One region of the Lysinibacillus sp. FSL L8-0126 genome, then DNA from elsewhere that is predicted to be linked to it. Evidence: riboswitches for the same ligand, from Rfam matches in the RefSeq annotation. Region 1 holds a riboswitch; each other region holds the start of a gene.
What was found. A riboswitch is a leader RNA that binds a small molecule or an ion and turns the genes downstream of it on or off. The one in region 1 is predicted to bind thiamine pyrophosphate.
Positions count from the first base shown of each region.

Region 2: it holds a riboswitch for thiamine pyrophosphate, as region 1 does, so the genes downstream of both, thiM (hydroxyethylthiazole kinase) here and MHI34_RS18185 (ABC transporter substrate-binding protein) in region 1, are expected to answer to the same signal.
Region 3: it holds a riboswitch for thiamine pyrophosphate, as region 1 does, so the genes downstream of both, thiT (energy-coupled thiamine transporter ThiT) here and MHI34_RS18185 (ABC transporter substrate-binding protein) in region 1, are expected to answer to the same signal.
Region 4: it holds a riboswitch for thiamine pyrophosphate, as region 1 does, so the genes downstream of both, thiC (phosphomethylpyrimidine synthase ThiC) here and MHI34_RS18185 (ABC transporter substrate-binding protein) in region 1, are expected to answer to the same signal.

Region 1 is NZ_CP152028.1:3,759,810-3,764,576, reverse strand. Features, by position in the region: gene MHI34_RS18200 (ABC transporter ATP-binding protein) at 1-360, opposite strand, end outside; gene MHI34_RS18195 (ABC transporter permease) at 335-1,108, opposite strand; gene MHI34_RS18190 (thiamine-binding protein) at 1,108-1,398, opposite strand; gene MHI34_RS18185 (ABC transporter substrate-binding protein) at 1,400-2,395, opposite strand; TPP riboswitch at 2,549-2,659, opposite strand; gene parC (DNA topoisomerase IV subunit A) at 2,779-4,767, opposite strand, start outside.
Region 2 is NZ_CP152028.1:2,731,377-2,736,143, reverse strand. Features, by position in the region: gene MHI34_RS13460 (acyl--CoA ligase) at 1-636, opposite strand, end outside; TPP riboswitch at 827-924, shown strand; gene thiM (hydroxyethylthiazole kinase) at 1,017-1,784, shown strand; gene thiD (bifunctional hydroxymethylpyrimidine kinase/phosphomethylpyrimidine kinase) at 1,772-2,596, shown strand; gene thiE (thiamine phosphate synthase) at 2,586-3,227, shown strand; gene MHI34_RS13440 (alpha/beta-type small acid-soluble spore protein) at 3,298-3,513, opposite strand; gene thiI (tRNA uracil 4-sulfurtransferase ThiI) at 3,658-4,767, opposite strand, start outside.
Region 3 is NZ_CP152028.1:2,202,274-2,207,040, reverse strand. Features, by position in the region: gene MHI34_RS10720 (polyphosphate kinase) at 1-308, opposite strand, end outside; gene MHI34_RS10715 (hypothetical protein) at 507-1,220, shown strand; gene map (type I methionyl aminopeptidase) at 1,254-2,009, opposite strand; gene thiT (energy-coupled thiamine transporter ThiT) at 2,171-2,731, opposite strand; TPP riboswitch at 2,868-2,975, opposite strand; gene MHI34_RS10700 (DUF4870 domain-containing protein) at 3,103-3,426, shown strand; gene MHI34_RS10695 (hypothetical protein) at 3,482-3,604, shown strand; gene MHI34_RS10690 (SMC family ATPase) at 3,646-4,767, opposite strand, start outside.
Region 4 is NZ_CP152028.1:1,269,403-1,274,169, reverse strand. Features, by position in the region: gene MHI34_RS06165 (methyl-accepting chemotaxis protein) at 1-1,474, shown strand, start outside; gene MHI34_RS06160 (AEC family transporter) at 1,586-2,515, shown strand; TPP riboswitch at 2,594-2,708, shown strand; gene thiC (phosphomethylpyrimidine synthase ThiC) at 2,854-4,632, shown strand.

The sequences.
Region 1 (4,767 bases):
ATGGATAAATGAACCAAGCCCCACCTTTTCAAGCCACTCTATAGCACGTTCAGCATTTGGTTGATGCTGTAATTCCTCTACGAGTGTGACATTCTCTAAAATCGTGCGCCAAGGTAGTAGACAAGGCTGCTGAGGCATATAACCAATCGTTCCTCTTTTTCGCTGAATGTCCTCTTCATTTAATAAAATGGACCCTTGATCAATCGTAGAAACGCCACCAATTAATTGAAAAAGGGTACTCTTACCACTGCCAGAGGGACCAACAATGGCCACAAACTCTCCAGCTTTAACGTCAAAGGATACATCTTCAAGCACTTGCAGGGTATCAAAGGATTTAGCGATGTTTTGAATGCTGAGCATGATAGCCTCTCCCCTTCACCATGAATTTTTCAAGTAAGCGAATACTGCTAAACAACAGTAAGCTTAATAAAACAATCGCAAAAATGGCTACGAATACACGATCAGTGCGGAACGAGGACTGTGCTAAGGTCATATAAACGCCTATTCCTTTTTTTGCACCAAGCCACTCCGCAATAACAGCGCCCATCACACTATACGTCGCAGCAATTTTTACACCTGAAAAAATCGTTGGGTATGCATGAGGCCATTCGAGCTTCCAAAAAGTTTGCGCCTTTGTAGCACCAACCATGGCAAAATAATGCTTTAACTCAGGTGCTGTTTGCCGAAATCCGTCCATTGCCGCAATAACAATGGGGAAAAAGCACACGAGGCAAATAATGATGAGCTTTGGTAATAAACCAAAGCCAAACCAAATAATGAGCAATGGCGCTAAGACAAGAATAGGGATATTTTGCGACATAATTAAAATCGGATAAAACAACTCCCGAATAAATGTAAATCGATGCAAGACAATCGCCACCATTAATCCACAGGCAATGCCAATGGCAAGTCCTAATAAGGCTAATTGCATCGTAGCCCAAGCATGTGGTAAAAAGGTTTGATAGGCTTTAAAAGCTTCCAACAAAATACTACTTGGTGCAGGTAATAACCAATGAGGAACTTCAGCCACATGCACAATGAGCTCCCACACGAATAAGAGGAAGGCGATAAAAATAATCGTCCTTCCCTTTTGCAAAGCTTGTTTCATTACTGGTATTTCTCCGTTAATGTATCCATTGTTATACCAGTTGGCTGATATAATATTTTCACTTGTGTAATGACATTGATAGCACCAAGCTCAATCATCTTGTCATTCATTTTTTCAATGATTTGCAGCAACATTGACAGCTCACCTTCCATCGTCGTTTCCAACGGATGTACCTCATATTTCACACCAGCAGCATCTATCACAGCAATCGCCGCATCGACATACGGTATAACATCCTCAAATTTCTCTGTTTTTGGAATGATTTGAACACTGATTAATGAATTCGCCATCTTATTTGGCCTCCTTTTTAGGTAAGAAATCATTTGTAAAGGCTTGTTTCGCATTAAATTCGCCCTCTAACACGTTGTTGCTAGACATCCATTTTGCATAGTTTTCCCATACAGAAAGCTTTTGCTCTCCCCATTGCTTGGCATCATCCTGATATTTATCGGCTAGCCATTCCTGACTTTTATGCACTAACGCTTGATCTAAATCGGGAGCCGCTTCTATTAAAATATCAGCCGCCTCACTTGGATGTGCTATGGCGTATTCATAGCCCTTCGATGCAGCCGCCACAAACGCTTGAACTAGGTCAGGATTGTCCTGGATCATTTTTTCATTTGTAGCTAGAACAGGTGTATAATAGTCCAGCTGATCACTATAATCTGTTAAGTACAGCATATTAATCTTTTCACCCCGTAGCTCAGCTTCAATACCTGTCCACGCGTAATAAATCCAAGCAAAATCAATATCCTTTTGCATCATCGTGAAAAAATCTAAATCTCCTGCATTGACGATATCTAGTTTATGAATGTCTGCCTTTTCTGTTTGCATCAATGATTGTAGGACAGCTTGCTCTAGTGGAGCCCCCCAACCGCCATAGGTTTTACCTTCGAAATCCTTTGGTGATGTAATACCTTTTGATGCAATAGAAGCAAAGCCAGATGTATTATGTTGAATAATAGCAGCAATGGAGACAAGAGGCACATCTTGCACACGAGCCTGTGTAATCCCTTCCTGATAGCTCACACCAAACTCTGCCTTTCCAGAAGCAACAAGCTGATCGGCTCCTGCCTCCCCAGGCATAATAATGTCAACATCTAAGCCCTGCTCCTCAAAATAACCGAGTTTTTTTGCGACATACAGCCCTGTATGATTCGTATTTGGTGTCCAATCTAAGACCACTGATACTTTTTTCAGCTGATCAGTAGCCTGCTTGTCCTCCTTGTCACTACAGCCCACTAACGTTAAAAGTGCAGCCACTAGAATAAATAACCATTTTTTCATGCGAAGTCCTCCCAGTTGATAATGTGAAAGTGTTCATGGTTGAATGTTGTCACCAGAAAGAAAGCGTATGCGTTTGGCAAGATATTGCTTGAAAACATAAAAAAACGCCTAGGATTCCTCCCAGACGTATTGCAATCAATCTTCAAAACTTTGCTTTTTTGAATAGATGTTCCCTACGCTGGTACGAGCCAAATCAGGTTCAAAGGGTCAGCGTCTATCGGACACAATCTCAGCTAGCAACTACTAGCCCCCCTACATTCTTGTGCTATGAACTTTTCGTTGATTATTATACCCATAGTTACGCTAAAATGACAAGATGCTATTTTTGACTAACGACTGCTCTCGTAAAAAAACCCAGCACTCCTAAGAGACTGGGCTTATCATTAGCTTAGTTTCTGTTCTTTTTTAGCCGTTAAAACATGGGAAATAGCCCCATCTGTTGCAATATCCACTTTAAACGAACCGTTGGAATGGCGATCAGCACGCGTCAATGTTTGGACATCAATGAGCTCTTGTACACCTTTTTCCGTTTCAATCACTATTTGCTCCTCATTCGTTGCTTGAATAACTGCCACAATACGGTGAGGATTTGCTTTTAATTCTGTTAATACTTTTAGACCACGTTTTGCACGACTTGCCACTTCAACTTCTGCAACATTCATTTTCTTCACGGCTCCACGCTGTGTGACGATTACCACATATTGTGTAGCATCAGGCTGTAGCACATTGACACCGACTAAGGCTTCTCCATCCTTTAGCGTGATGCCTTTGACACCGCCTGTTTTCACCCCTGTAACTGGTAATTCTTCCAGTGGGAAACGAATCGCATAGGCTGTATCCGTTGTTAACATCAGTTCCACATCATCTGTCACAAACGATGCAAAGATCATCGCATCGCCCGCTTTAACATTCATTGTTTTTATTGGCTTCGAATAACGCGTCACCGCATAATCTGCCAGTGGGGAGCGTTTAATTTGACCATCTTTTGTAGCTGTTAAAATATACGTATTTGGCTGTTCGAATGTTTCAAAGCCATACACTGCAATAATAGACTCATCTTCCCCTGTTGGCACAATACTTGAAATATGCTGTCCAAGATCCTTCCAGCGAATATCAGGTAGCTCATGAACAGGCTGGTAAATATAATTGCCTCGATTTGTGAACAGTAACAGATGATGCTGTGTATTTAAGGTTGCTTCATACAATAAGTAATCCGAATCCTTCATCGCAAAATCCTGACCATTGGAAGCGGCATGTGAACGTGTGGATGTACGTTTAATATAGCCATCCTTTGTCACCGTCACCACAACCTCTTCACTTGGCACAAGGACATCTAGCGTAATTTTAATTTCTTCTATTTCCTGCTCAATTTTCGAGCGACGTGGCTCTGTGAAGCGTTTCTTAATCTCTAGTAACTCTTGTTTAATGACACGTACAAGCTTGGCTTCACTTTGTAAAATTCCTTCTAGCTTCGCAATCAACTTATTTAACTCGTCTTGTTCTTGACGAAGCTCTGTAATGTCTGTATTCGTTAAACGATATAATTGTAAGCTAACGATCGCCTCGGCTTGTACCTCTGTAAAATCAAACTTCGCTTGTAAATTAAGCTTCGCATCCTTCTTATCGTTAGAAGAACGGATTGTCGCAATCACTTCATCTAAAATGGAGAGTGCTTTAATTAACCCTTCTACAATATGAGAACGATCCTTTGCCTTTTGTAAATCATAAATCGAACGGTTCGTCACCACTTCTTTTTGATGCGCAATATAGGCATCTAGCAATAATGGCAATGTCATCATCGTTGGACGACGATTATGAATAGCAATCATATTAAAATTATAAGCTACCTGTAAATCTGTTGTTTTAAATAGGTATTGTAAGATTCCTTTTCCCGGAACATCTTTTTTCAGCTCAATTACAACACGTAAGCCTGTACGGTCTGATTCATCTCGGATTTCCGCAATACCCTCTAAACGTTTATCTACACGTTGCTCATCAATTTTTTTCACAAGATTCGCTTTATTCACATCATATGGTAATTCCGTGATGACAATTTGCTCTTTGCCACCCTTGATCGGTTCTACTACGGCTTGCGCACGGACAATGATTTTACCTCGACCTGTTTCATAAGCCTTTTTGATGCCATCTACCCCTTGGATAATCCCACCTGTCGGGAAATCCGGCCCTTTAATCACAGTCATCAACTCATCTACTGTCACGTTCGGCTTGTCTAAGCGCATTAACACAGCATCTAGCACTTCATCTAGCGCATGCGGGGGAATATCTGTTGCATAGCCAGCCGAAATCCCTGTAGAGCCATTGACTAGTAAGTTTGGAAAACGTGCAGGTAAAACAGTCGGCTCCATATCTTG
Region 2 (4,767 bases), 1.0 Mb from region 1:
TTCTTGTACACCTAACCAATGTGGTGCTGTTGTTCGTAAATGAGCATAGCCCCAGCTGTGTGTATGTACCGCTGCCTTCGGGTTACCTGTTGTGCCGCTTGTATAGGCTAAAAATGCATTATCAGTACTTTTTATCGGAGTTGGATTTATGTAAGTTGTAGGTTGATGGTGCATTTTTTCTAGTAAAGGCTGCCAAGGCTCATGTGCTTTCCCTATGACAAATTGCTGTATGCCCTGTAAATTTCCAACTTCATCAAATTGTTCAATATAGGGCTCATAGGCAACAACCCCTTTAGCATTGGCGTGATGAATGCGATACTCAATATCTTTTGTTCTTAACATTTCTGAGCTTGGAATGATGGTTAAACCTGCTTTTAATGCTGCAATATAAACAATATATGCTTCCACTGAGCGTGGTACCATCACTAAAATCACATCACCCTTCGTTAAACCTTGTAAGGTGAAAACATGTGCTGCTTGATTCGCTTTTTCCATCAAATGTGCATATGTAATAAATTGTACAGCTTGATTTTCTTCATAAATAATTAAAGCATTTTTCGTTGCATCCTGAGCATATTTTTCAATTTCCTCTGTTATGTTATACCATTCTGGTGCAACTAAATCTTGTCTTTTCATGGCAAATGCCCCCTTTTGCTATGACACATTATAAAACTCCTTTTTCAGTATTTTCAATGGTTTGCGCTTAATTTAGGTAAAGTCATGACAACTATCATACCTAGCTATATGGCATCAGTCACGTTTTGTCGATAGGAAAACTAGCTATTGAATACAAATGAAAAGTATGGTACATTTTGGTCAACTAAAAGCAAAATTGCAGGGGGACTCGAAAGAGTTGAGAAGGTAAAACCTGACCCTTTGAACCTGTTAGTTAATACTGACGTAGGGAGCAACAGACATCGATTTTTTCAGATGAAAGGCTCTTTTTCGTGTATTTTCACATAAAAAGAGCCTTTTTGCATGCTTACGTCCATCCACAAAGGAGGACTAAAATTAAAATGATATTTCAAACAATTCGTCAACAGCAACCACTTATTCATTGCATCACAAACTATGTGGTGGCAAATTTCCAAGCAAATGGTTTATTAGCATTAGGTGCTTCGCCCGTTATGGCTGACGATAGCCAAGAGGTTGAGGAAATGGTAGCAATGGCACAAGCATTATTAATTAATATCGGGACACTCAATACTCGCACCAAAAACGCCATGCTGTTAGCAGGAAAAAAAGCTAATGCACTTGGCATTCCAGTTATATTAGATCCAGTTGGGGCAGGGGCTACAACTTATCGCAAGGAAACCGTTCAATACTTACTTGAAAACATACAATTTGCCGTAATTCGCTGTAATATCGGTGAGCTTGCGGCTATAGCCAATGTAGATTGGCAACAGAAAGGTGTAGATAGTGGTCATGGCTCCATGTCACTGGAGACGGAAGCATTACTAGTGGCACAACGATATAATTGTATCGTTATTGTAACAGGTGAACGTGATCTTATAACAAATGGTGAGCATAGCCAGTGGATAGCTGGTGGCCACCCACAAATGACAGAGGTCACTGGTACTGGCTGTTTACTTAGTGCGCTTTGTGGTGCTGCCTATGTCGCAGGTAACAAGCCATACAACCAATTAGCAGAAACACTCACTTACTATAAAAAGGCAGCGGTACTAGCTTCTGCATTCACTGCAGATATCGGTGATTTTCAAATAGCTTTGCTTAATGCTATACATCGTTTATCAAAGGATGGTGAAGCATCATGCATATTGTAACGACGATTGCTGGATCAGATAGTGGTGGCGGTGCTGGTATACAGGCTGATTTAAAAACATTTCAGGAATTAGAGGTGTTCGGCACTTCCGTTATTACAGCTTTAACTGCACAAAATACAACAGGCGTGACAGGTGTTTTCCCCATTGACATTTCGTTTGTGGAAAAACAATTTCAAGCGTTAGTCGAAGATTTTCCGATTGCTGCAATGAAAACAGGCATGCTTTATTCCTCTGGTATTATCCAAGCCATCGCACGCATGATCGGTGAATTAAACATACCACTAATTGTGGATCCCGTGATGATTGCAAAAGGTGGAGAAAGCTTATTACAGCAAGAAGCTATTGAGGCGTTACGCTCATCTTTACTACCACTAGCTACGATTGTTACGCCAAATATACCCGAAGCAGAGGCTCTCACGGGGAGAACCATTCGCCATTTTGAGGATATGAAACAAGTGGCTCAAAGCTTTTTACAGCTAGGTGTACAATGCGTCATTGTAAAGGGTGGGCATTTAGCAGAACCACTTTATGCCATTGATTATGTATTTTTCAAAAATGGACAATCTTTTTCGATGCAGTCTCCACGAATCCAAACCAAAAATACACATGGTACTGGCTGTACATTTTCAGCAGCACTCACTGCTTTTCTTGGACGAGGTTTAGCGATGGAAGAGGCTATTATCGAAGCTAAAAAATTTATTCAATTAGCGATTATGCATGATTTAGCCATCGGCAACGGGCACGGACCTACAAATCATTTCGCTTATCAACAGCATAAGGAAGCCTGTGAGGTAATTATTCATGAAACGTGAGGATTTACAGCTTTATTTTATTATGGGGACAGGCAATGTTTTTCAACAAAATCCCATCCATCTCCTCGAAAAGGCATTGCAAGCTGGCATTACGATGTTTCAATTTCGCGAGAAAGGGTCTCTTGCCTTAACTGGATTAGCCTATGAACAATTTGCACGCCAATGTCAAAAACTTTGTCAGCAGTATAATGTACCGTTTATCGTTAACGATGATATAGAGCTCGCTTTGCGAATTGGTGCCGATGGCGTTCATATTGGACAAGATGATTTAGATGTTGAAATGGCACGTAAAAAAATCGGGAACATGATACTTGGTGTTTCTGTACATTCACAGGAAGAATTACAAACAGCTATAGACCATCATGCTGATTATGTAGGAATTGGTCCAATCTTTGCAACAACATCTAAAAGTGATGCACAACCACCATGCGGTACAAATTTTTTACAGCAAGCTTATCATCTTTATCCTGAATTACCGATTGTAGCGATTGGTGGGATTACTTGTACAAATGCACATTCTGTTTTTCAAGCAGGTGCTGATGGTGTTGCCGTTATTTCTGCTATCTGTGAAAGTCAAGACATTGCACACACTGTATCTACATTTACGTCATTATATCGCATAAAAAAATGATCTATAAACAAACTAAAACCAGTGCCTTTTACGGTCACTGGTTTTAAGTTTATAAATGCTTAGTCAGCATTTATTGGTTGTTTGGCATACCTTTTAATTGAGATTCTGCCATTTGTACAAGACGTTTAGTGATTTCACCACCAACGGAACCGTTAGCACGAGCTGAAGCTTCAGCTCCTAATTGAACACCAAATTCTTGTGCAATTTCGTATTTCATTTGATCTAGTGCTTGTTGTACACCAGGTACTGCAAGCTTGTTTGAACTGCGGTTGTTGTTTGAAGTCATGTGTCTCACCTCCTTGTGAATATAGAATGTGCGATATTCGATTTTTAATACGAAAATTTTAAAGGTAAATTGTACCTCTAATGGCATCTAGCCAGTAATATAAAAAAGCCGTCTCAAAATGGACTTTGAGACGGCTTTGAATCCTTATAATAGTTCTGCAAACTTATCTTGTTGTTGCTCTTCTTTCTTAGGGAAAATATAGACCTCTCGATTTTTTACTGCTCGCTCGATTAGCTCATCAAAATCAGAGAAGCTTTCATAATGCTCGACCTTTTCAAGCTTCGGCTTTGTTTTTGGACTTGTAGGTGTAAAAATCGTACAGCAATCTTCAAATGGCTGAATAGATGTTTCGTATGTGCCGATTTTTTCTGCAATATCAATGATTTCGAGTTTATCTGATGAAATTAACGGACGCAAAATAGGTGTATTCGTTACAGCATTAATCGCTGTTAAACTTTCAAGCGTTTGACTCGCTACCTGCCCAAGACTTTCACCTGTTACAATGGCAAGTGCCCCAATTTCCTCACGCACCTGATCAGCTACTTTCAACATCATACGGCGTGTTGTTGTCATCGATACATTAGAAGGCACTTTCTCTTTAATAAGAACTTGTATTTCAGTAAATGGAATGACATGTAAACGAATACTAGCACCAAATTTCGTTAGTTCATTGGCAAGTACCTTTACTTTTTCTAATGAATTTTCGCTTGTATATGGTGGACTAAAGAAGTGAATCGCTTCTAATCGCACGCCTCGCTTCATCATTAAATAACCTGCAACAGGGCTATCAATACCACCAGATAACATTAATAAAGATTTTCCATTAGACCCTACAGGCATTCCACCTGCGCCAGGAATAACTTGTGCCATCATATATGTTGCATCATGACGAACTTCTACACGTAGTTCAATATCAGGCTGCTTCACTTTGACTGATAAATTTTGAAATTGCGGTAAAACATAGCCACCAATCTCACGTTGGATAGCATGAGATTCTAAAGGAAATGTTTTATCGGTACGTTTCACTTCTACTTTAAATGTATGCTGCTCATCTTTAAATGTCTCCATTATAGTGATGGCAAGTTTCTTCATACTTTCTATATCTTTTTCACATGCAGCCACAGGGCTAAAAGATTGAATACCAAAAATTTTAGGTAAGCCTGTTACGAGTGCCTGCATTTGTGTTTCGTTTTCTATAGCAATAAACATACGATCACGCTCTGTACGAATATGCAGTTGTCCTAGATCGGCAAA
Region 3 (4,767 bases), 1.6 Mb from region 1:
ATTTGTCCATGCTGCGGTAATTTTCTCCAGAATCTTTGTAAATAGTTATAGCGTAATTCATGTGGCTGTGGAGCTGAGATAGGGTGTACCACATAACCGCGCGGATCTACACGTTCAATCAATCGTTTGATCGCGCCACCTTTACCAGCAGCATCCATTCCTTCAAATACTAAGATTAAACCTATTTTGTTTTTTAGTAAAAACTGCTGTGCATTTAACATTTCATATTGGAGTACTTTTAATTTCTTTTTATACATCTTTTTATCTAGTTCAATGGATAGGTCTAGGTTTTTCAAATTTTGTGCCATGAAACTTCACTCCTTTTGGTTGGATATTCTTATTGTACTAAAGAAATATATGGATGCCTATTGAGATGGTAAATTGTAGATATTACGAGCAAAACAACACGATACATTGTTGAAAGTTTCCGTTATAATAAAAATAGTGACAGCACTATACTTATTTGTCTTTTCCCTATAAAATCTAACACGAAGGGAGAGGAAAACATGCCTCGGTTTATCTTGATGACAATTTCTTATCTTGTCTCACTCATCCTAACCTTTTCATCCTTTTTCGTGAATATCAACGGTCAATCTATGCTAGAAATCGCTAATCGCTTTTCTGTAGTATTTGCACCAGTTAGTGTAAGTCATGTAATTTGGATTCTTATTTATTTTTTACTCGGTTATTGGTTAGTTATGAATATCAAAAAGACAACTATGAAACAGTCTGCGCTTTTTAGCTGCATAAATATATTGCAAGCATTGATGATATACGTATGGCATCATGAGTTATTTATTGTTTCACTTGGCATTACATTACTCTTAGTCTTGTATTTATTTATGTTGTATAATACGTACCCTCTTCATGACAAAGCAATGTCGGGTCGTATTCCTTTCTCCATTTATTTTGCATGGATGACATTTATTTTTATTACGAATATCAGTTTTACGTTAACGGCTTATGGTTGGAACGGCTTTGGTCTTAGTACGCCTCTTTGGGCAGTAATTTTGCTGACATTAGGTGGAGCACTTGCGCTACATATCCGTTTCCATCACTTTGATATTTTGTTTCCTAGTGTTTTTATTTGGGCTTATATAGGAATCGCCTTACATAATGGTTTTGATGAGCTACTTGTCACTACCGCCGCCTTCTTTTTATGTGGTGTTCTCTTTGTTGGTATTTTATTTATTAAAAAAAATCCTGCCTACCAAAAATAAATTGGTAAGCAGGATTTTTCATTTCATTGCATTCTATTCTTCGTCTAATGATGTTAGGATAATCGGTTTATCTTTTGTTACAATGACTGAATGTTCAATTTGAGCTACAAGTGATTTATCAGGTGTAATGAATGTCCAACCATCACCAGCTTCTACAATATGCTCTGCCTTCGCTGAGATAAACGGCTCAACCGCAAGCACCATACCTTCTTTCATAATTGTAGAATCCCATGCATCATAGTAATTTAAAATGTGATTCGGCTCATCATGTAAAGATTGACCTAAGCCATGACCAGTTAAATTCATAATAACAGTTAAGCCATTAGCATTCGCCTCACGTTCAACTGCCTTACCAATTTGATTTAATTTAGACCCAGCCTTTACCTTTGTCATTGCTCGATCAAAGGCGCTTTTGGCAACGCGACATAGCTTTTCTTTGTCCTCATAGCCATCACCAACCACAAATGAAATACCAGTGTCAGCAAAGTAGCCATTTAATGAACCAGAAACATCGATATTTACAATATCCCCTTCTTGAATAACACGTTTTCCGGGGATACCATGCGCCACTTCTTCATTGACACTAATACATGTATACCCTGGGAAATCATATTCTCCCTTTGGACCAGATATCGCGCCAGCCTCTGCAAACATACGGCCAGCAATTTCATCTAGCTCCAATGTTGTAACACCTGGTTTTGTGGCAGCTTTCATCGCTTCACGAATTTCAGCACAAATGCGTCCTATTTTTTTAAAAGCTTCAATCTCTTCTTGCGTTTTTACAATCATGTATAACGTCCCTTTCATCTAATATCTATACTTTAATATAACATAACTTGTTATGCGTATAACGATAAACGCTTTAAATATTGTATGCTTCCTTACTTTGCGAAGTGCGCAAAGAGTTATTTGCGACAAAAAAGCCCCTTCACAAATGTGAGGGGCATGTTTTATGCTTTTCTTTGCATTAATTGTGGAGCAGCTGTGAATAAAAGAACGCCTACAATTGCCGTTAAAATAGTTGCTGGTAGCATATATGTACCATTATAGATGATGGAATAGATCCATGCATTTTGATCGCCAGCATATTCTGCAAAAAATACAGCGCCAGCCGTCGTGTGGGCTGCATATCGTAAAAAGCCCGCAAGTACCGTACCTAATATAATGTAAAGTGCCATTTTTGTTTTGTTGGCATTTTTGGCAGCCGCCAACACGGGTCCACGCACAACCGCCGCTAATCCTACAACTGTGAAAGCAACACCATAATCAAGGAATCCTTGTAGCCAGTGCACAATCGTAGCACCAAACATGGTTTGCATTACACCTACGAGTAATCCAGTTGTTAGCCCAGCTACTAAGCCCCAGCGAAATGCTATTAACATAATAGGTACCATGACTAGACTAACAGAGCCACCTTGTGCCCATACTTTAAAGGAAACCTGATCAAGCACAAGACCGATTGCTGCAAATATCGCAATCTCCACAAGCATTAATAGTCTTTTTTTGTCCATATATATTCTCTCCTTTGTTCCGATGTAGGATACAAGAGCAGGAATAGAAATGCGCTGATATGTCTCTTTCTGACACCTTTTTATTCCCTCAAGAATGAAAAAACGATGCCAGGACAGAGCCTCACATCGTACTAGTGTCGGTTTCTATCCACATCCCTACGCAAGCGTTAACTTACAGGTTCAAAGAGTCAAGGCATTACGTGCCCAGTCTCAGCTGACATCATCAGCTCCCCTTGTGGTCGTTACATCTGAATTTATTTGAACATTCTCATTGTACGCAAAGGATAGAAGGATTACAACCTCTTCCATATATTATTTTTTTGAAACTTTGCTGTTTTTCATGCGTAAATATTAAAAAAGGAGGTACAACTATGGAGAACCAAAAAATTTTATCTGCCTTTAGTTATTTAAGTATTTTCTTCGCCCCTTTTATCGTCCCATTAATTGTGTACATTATTACGAAAGATAGTGACGTAAAAAGACATTCAATTCGTGCACTTATCTCTCATTTAATTCCTTTTGTTTTCGGCATTCTGTTCTTTATTGTCTTTGTTTTTTCTACATTTAATTTGGATCCAACGTCCGGCAATAATACGATGTTGATTATTTGGTTCGTTTCGTTTGCCATTTATGCCATCATCTCACTAGGAATTGTAATATGGAATATTATTCAAGCTGTTCGTGTTATTCGTTAATGTTTCATTTTTAAGCGAAACAGGTAGTAGTAATTGTAAAAGGAGCTGTTTTTGAATGAAAGTATCAAATGTTGTGAAAACCGCCGTAAAATTAGCACCTATTGTTATTCCTATCGTGAAAAAAGTAATGGCTGCAAAAAAAGGGACAACGCCTACAGCCACCCCTCGAAAAAAATAAACAGCAGGCGTATTCCCTTGTTTTGGAAATACGCCTTTTATTTATTTCACTTCAAAGTGGGTTTGACTATGTCCATTCAATGTTTTTTCTACATGTAAGACCGCTGGCATCGCTGATTTTAATTCAGGCACATGAGAAATCACGCCAATCATACGACCAGAATCCTGTAAAGCAATTAATGTATCAATTGCTTTATTCAAAGATTCCTCATCAAGCGAGCCAAAGCCCTCATCAATAAACATGGTTTCAATATGAATATTCCCTTGGAAGCTTTGAATGACATCTGCCATTCCTAAAGCAAGACTTAAGGAAGCATTAAATTTTTCGCCACCGGATAATGTTTTCACATCACGTAATTGATCCGTATAGGCATCATATACATCAAGCCCAAGCCCACTTTGCTTCGCATGCTTTTCTAGTCTATCAGAACGTCTAAGCTCAAATTGACCATTTGATAAGTGATAAAGACGAATATTAGCGGCATCGGTAATTTGGTCTAAGTAATTAATTTGAATGTATCGCTCAAAGGACAGCTTTTTCGAATTTTGTCCGTTTAATAATCCATAGAGTTCCTTTACTCGACTAGCTTCTTGTTCAAGTAACTGAAGCTCTCTCGCTGTTTCTTCCACTTTTTTTATAAAGCCCTGGCATGCTTGTGCAAAACCATTCATCTGTTGCAAACGTTTAAATGCTTCCTCATACGCTGTACGAAGTTGTTCTACTTTTGCTTCCATCATCACTAAATCTTGCTTCTCTTTCCCTTGAAGATACATAGCCCCTTCAGTTATTTGGATTTTCAGGGTGTGTACCTGTAAAGCATAGTCACTGCATACTTTGCGAAGTGCCTCCAATTGGCTCGCACTCCGTTTGGCAGCTGCGTATTCCTCATAGCTGTCAAAGCCGATTTCCTGCATGCTTGCTGAAAATTGCTGCCGCTTTTCATTCATTTTGAGTTGTAATTCCTCAAAAGATTGTTTGGCGATTTCTACAGTTAGTTTTGCATTACTTGTCTCTTCTTTTACGACATGCAAATTTTCTTGACTCTCTTGCCATGTTTTTTGCAAATCCATTTTCTGTTTACTAACATCCGTAAGTTGTTGCTTTAATTGCTGTAATGTTGGTAAATTGGCTGGCATCTGCTTGAGCTGTTCTTCTACAACCGC
Region 4 (4,767 bases), 2.2 Mb from region 1:
AGATTTTTTAAATGGATTAACAGAATCTGTTGCACCAGAGGGTGGTTATGCGGGCATTATTACGAATAAGGGTGTACTGACAGCCAACAGTTTTGGTGAAGAGCTAGATGGGCGCAATATGCAAGAGGACCCAGCTTGGACAAGTATTAGTAAGACCATGGAAAATGATGAGCTTACAAGTATGTACGTTGATTCTAACCAGTTTAAGGAAAAGGCATTTAATGTATTTGCCCCAATGATTTTAGAGGATATTGACGAGACGTGGACTGTTCAAATTGTATTGCCTGAATCAAAAATTCTAGAGACATACAACCACGTCTTTGTATTTACAATTATTTCTTCTATTATTATGGTTGTTTTGATGACAGTTGCAAGTGTGCTATTCATTTACAAACAGTTAAAGCCACTCCAATTTTTGCGTGCATCCATTGAAACAGCTGCAGAAGGGGATTTAACACAAAGAGTAGAGGAGAAATATATTAAGTCTGATGAGATTGGTGCAGTTGCACTGGCTTATAATAATATGCTGGATAAAACCAATAGTGCAATACAAACAGTGCTAAATTCTACGACATTATTGAACCAATCTTCTAATCAAGTGCATGAGGTCTTTAATGAAATAGTAGCTTCAAGTCAAGAGGTTTCAGTAGCAATCAATGAAATTGCACAAGGTGCATCGAAGCAATCAGAGGATACTGAAGAAACCAATTATCGAATGATGGATCTATCTGATCAGATTGATGCCATTACGTCACTATCCAATGAGATGGATGAGCTATCTCATAAAACAAGTGCAACGACAGAAAAGGGATTGCATGAGGTTAATAGTTTACGTGAACATAATATAGAAACAAATGAGATGAATGGGCGTATTCAACAGCAAATGGAATCATTAGCTTCTAACATTGCCAATATTAATCAAATCATCGCTTCTATTCAAAGCATTACAGAGCAAACGAATCTGTTAGCTTTAAATGCAAGTATTGAGGCAGCTCGTGCTGGCGAACATGGAAAAGGGTTTGCGGTAGTAGCAGAGGAAGTAAGAAAGCTAGCAGAGCAATCTAAAAATGAAACAGAAATTATTAAGAGTACGGTAGAAAGTATTCTCGAAAATTCCCAACAGACAGTAGCTGTTATTGCTTCGAATGCAGATTTAATGCATTCTCAAAATGAGTCCGTACAAAGCACACAAATGGCCTTTAAAGATAGCAGTGACTTGTCACGTTCAATTGCAGCTTCCATTAGTGAACTAATGAGTAAGTTATCTAGTATGTTAGAGCATAAAAATCAAGCAATTATGGCTATTCAAAGTATATCTGCTATTTCAGAGGAAACAGCTGCCTCTGCTGAACAAGTAAGTGCTTCTGCAATGGATCAACAAGCAGAGTTACAAAAAGTAGCAGAGTCTATTCAAAATATGAATGATATATCAAATGAACTGCAAGAAGTCGTAAATCGATTTAAGCTAGCGTAAAGAAAAAGGCTGCCTAAAATATATAGGCAGTCTTTCTTAATGGTGAAGGGAAGAGACATTGACCTGTTAGCCATTCAGCACTACTATAATGAAGGGAAGGGGGTCATCAATATGATGTATCTCGGAATGATTTTCTTTCAAATTGTTGCACCTATTTTAGTGTTGCTTGTACTTGGCGCTATACTACAAAAGAAATTTCGTTTTAACTTAAAAGCATTGTCTCAGCTTATTACATATTGCTTTATGCCAGCCGCTGTTTTTGTGAATTTATATGAAACACGTGTAGAGCTGTCTGTTCTGGGAGAAGTCGGGTTATTTATTGTGCTTTTTATTGGGAGTCAAATGATACTCAGTCATTTTTTAGCGAAAGGGCTTGGTTTGGCCAAAACGGAGGCAGCCGTCTTTAAAAATAGTGTTGTGCTCATTAACTCTGGAAATTATGGTATTCCAGTGGCCCAAATGATTTTTGTAACACAACCTATTGGTGTAGCCATTCAGGTCATGCTCGTTATATTTCAAAATATGACAACTTATACATATGGTTTGTACAATTTAATTTCCTCTACGAAATCGGGTATGACAATCATCAAAGATTTCTTTAAAATGCCCATTATTCATGCGCTAATTATTGGTGTCGCTATGAACTATTTTAATATTGGTATACCGCAGTTTATCAAAATACCTGTAGAGCATGTCGCAGATGGATTTATTGCTGTAGCCTTAATTACATTAGGCGCACAATTATCACAGCTTGAAATCAAATCTATGTTTAATAAAACTGTTTTTGTTAGCTGTTTTACAAGATTAGTTATCGGACCAGCTGTAGCATTGGTCATTATTTATGTATTGGGGTTAGATGGAGTTGTCGCACAATCTCTGTTTATAGCCAGTGCCTTCCCAACATCTCGCAATAGCTCTAGTCTAGCATTAGAATACGATGTGGAATCAGCTACAGCTGCGCAAACTGTTTTATTTTCAACCATTGTGAGCTGTCTAACAGTAACGATCGTGATTTATCTTGCGGAAGTATTATTTACTTAGTTGGATGAAAATTTTAAAATATTGAATGGAAAACTTCCATCTCTTAGAAATATCTGCTACACTAGCATCAAACTAAATAGTATTAACTAGGGGAGTCTGATGAGTCAGGCTGAGAGGGAAACGCTTAGAAGTTTCTTGACCCTTTGGACCTGATCTGGCTCATACCAGCGTGGGAAAGTTAAGAAGCTATTGCATCGTATGTCGTGTGCAATTACTAGACCTTTACATTCATGGCCGGATCCAAAAAAATATTTTGGATTCGGCCTTTCTTTATTTGTTGGAGTGAGCTAGATTTTCGGTCCTTGTATCAAATTACATTTAAGGGAGAGAAGTAGCTCATGTCAGTAGTTAGTGAAAAGAACATTACGATTATGTCTAGCTTTGAAGGAAGCAAAAAAGTGTATGTGGAAGGATCACGTCCAGATATTTTAGTACCTATGCGTGAAATCGCATTAAGCCCAACGACTGGTAGCTTTGGGGATGAAAAAAATGCCCCTATTCGAGTATATGATACGAGTGGTCCATACACAGATCCGAATTATCACATTGATATTACAAAGGGTCTGCCTACTTTGCGACGTGCATGGATAGAAGAAAGAGGAGATGTTGAGGAATATGAGGGGCGTACGATTAAACCTGAGGATAACGGTTTTCGTCGTGTTGATGATCCGCGCATTCAAGAAAATGTTTTCCCTGAATTGGAGCGGAAGCCTTTACGTGCAAAAAGGGGTAAAAATGTAACACAGCTTCACTATGCACGAAATGGAATGATAACGCCGGAAATGGAGTTTGTGGCGATACGTGAAAACATGGATCCTGAATTTGTTCGTTCAGAAATTGCAGCAGGTCGGGCTATTATGCCTTCTAATATTAATCACCCTGAGGCAGAGCCGATGATTATTGGTCGTAACTTCCATGTGAAAATCAATGCAAACATTGGAAATTCCGCGGTGTCGTCGTCAATAGCAGAAGAAGTTGAGAAAATGACATGGGCTACACGCTGGGGTGCCGATAATATTATGGATCTCTCGACTGGTAAACATATTCATACAACGAGAGAATGGATTATTCGAAATGCTGCAGTGCCAGTGGGAACGGTGCCCATTTATCAGGCTTTAGAAAAAGTAAATGGCATAGCCGAGGATTTAACGTGGGAAGTTTATCGTGATACGCTCATTGAGCAAGCAGAGCAGGGGGTTGATTATTTCACGATACATGCGGGTGTTCTTTTACGCTATGTACCTCTTACAGCAAATCGTGTAACAGGCATTGTGTCACGTGGTGGTTCAATTATGGCACAGTGGTGTTTATTTCATCATCAAGAGAATTTCCTTTATACACATTTTGAGGAAATCTGTGAAATTATGAAGACATATGATGTTGCTTTTTCTTTAGGAGATGGCTTACGCCCAGGTTCCATTGCAGATGCCAATGATGAGGCCCAATTTGCAGAGCTTGAAACGCTTGGTGAATTAACACAAATCGCTTGGAAGCATGATGTTCAGGTGATGGTAGAGGGGCCAGGTCATGTACCGATGCATTTGATAAAGGAGAATATGGACAAGCAATTAGAAGTTTGTAAGGAAGCGCCTTTCTATACATTGGGCCCATTAACAACAGATATTGCGCCAGGATATGACCATATTACCTCAGCTATTGGTGCAGCGATGATTGGCTGGTTTGGTACAGCGATGCTCTGCTATGTGACACCGAAGGAGCATCTTGGCTTACCTAATCGTGAGGATGTTCGAGTAGGAGTTATTACTTATAAGATTGCTGCCCATGCAGCTGATTTAGCGAAAGGACATCCAGGTGCACAACAACGGGATGATGCATTGTCAAAAGCACGCTTTGAATTCCGCTGGCGTGATCAATTCAATCTATCATTAGATCCAGAACGTGCGGTTGAATATCATGACGAAACGCTTCCAGCAGAGGGGGCAAAAACAGCGCACTTTTGCTCAATGTGTGGCCCTAAATTCTGTAGTATGAGAATCTCACAGGATATTCGTAATTATGCTAAAGAAAAAGATTTAAATACGACTGAAGCTATTCATCAAGGTATGCAGGAAAAGGCAGAGGAGTTTAAAAAAGCGGGGAGTCAGATTTATCAATAATGAAGGAAGGCTTATGTCAAAGTATAGACATAAGCCTTTCATGTTGTTGAAAAAAGATGATGTCAACGGCAGAAAAAGCAAATTTGCAAGGTGAGAGGTTGATTTCCGTTCCGCCAGCGCCCTTTCCAGGGGGCG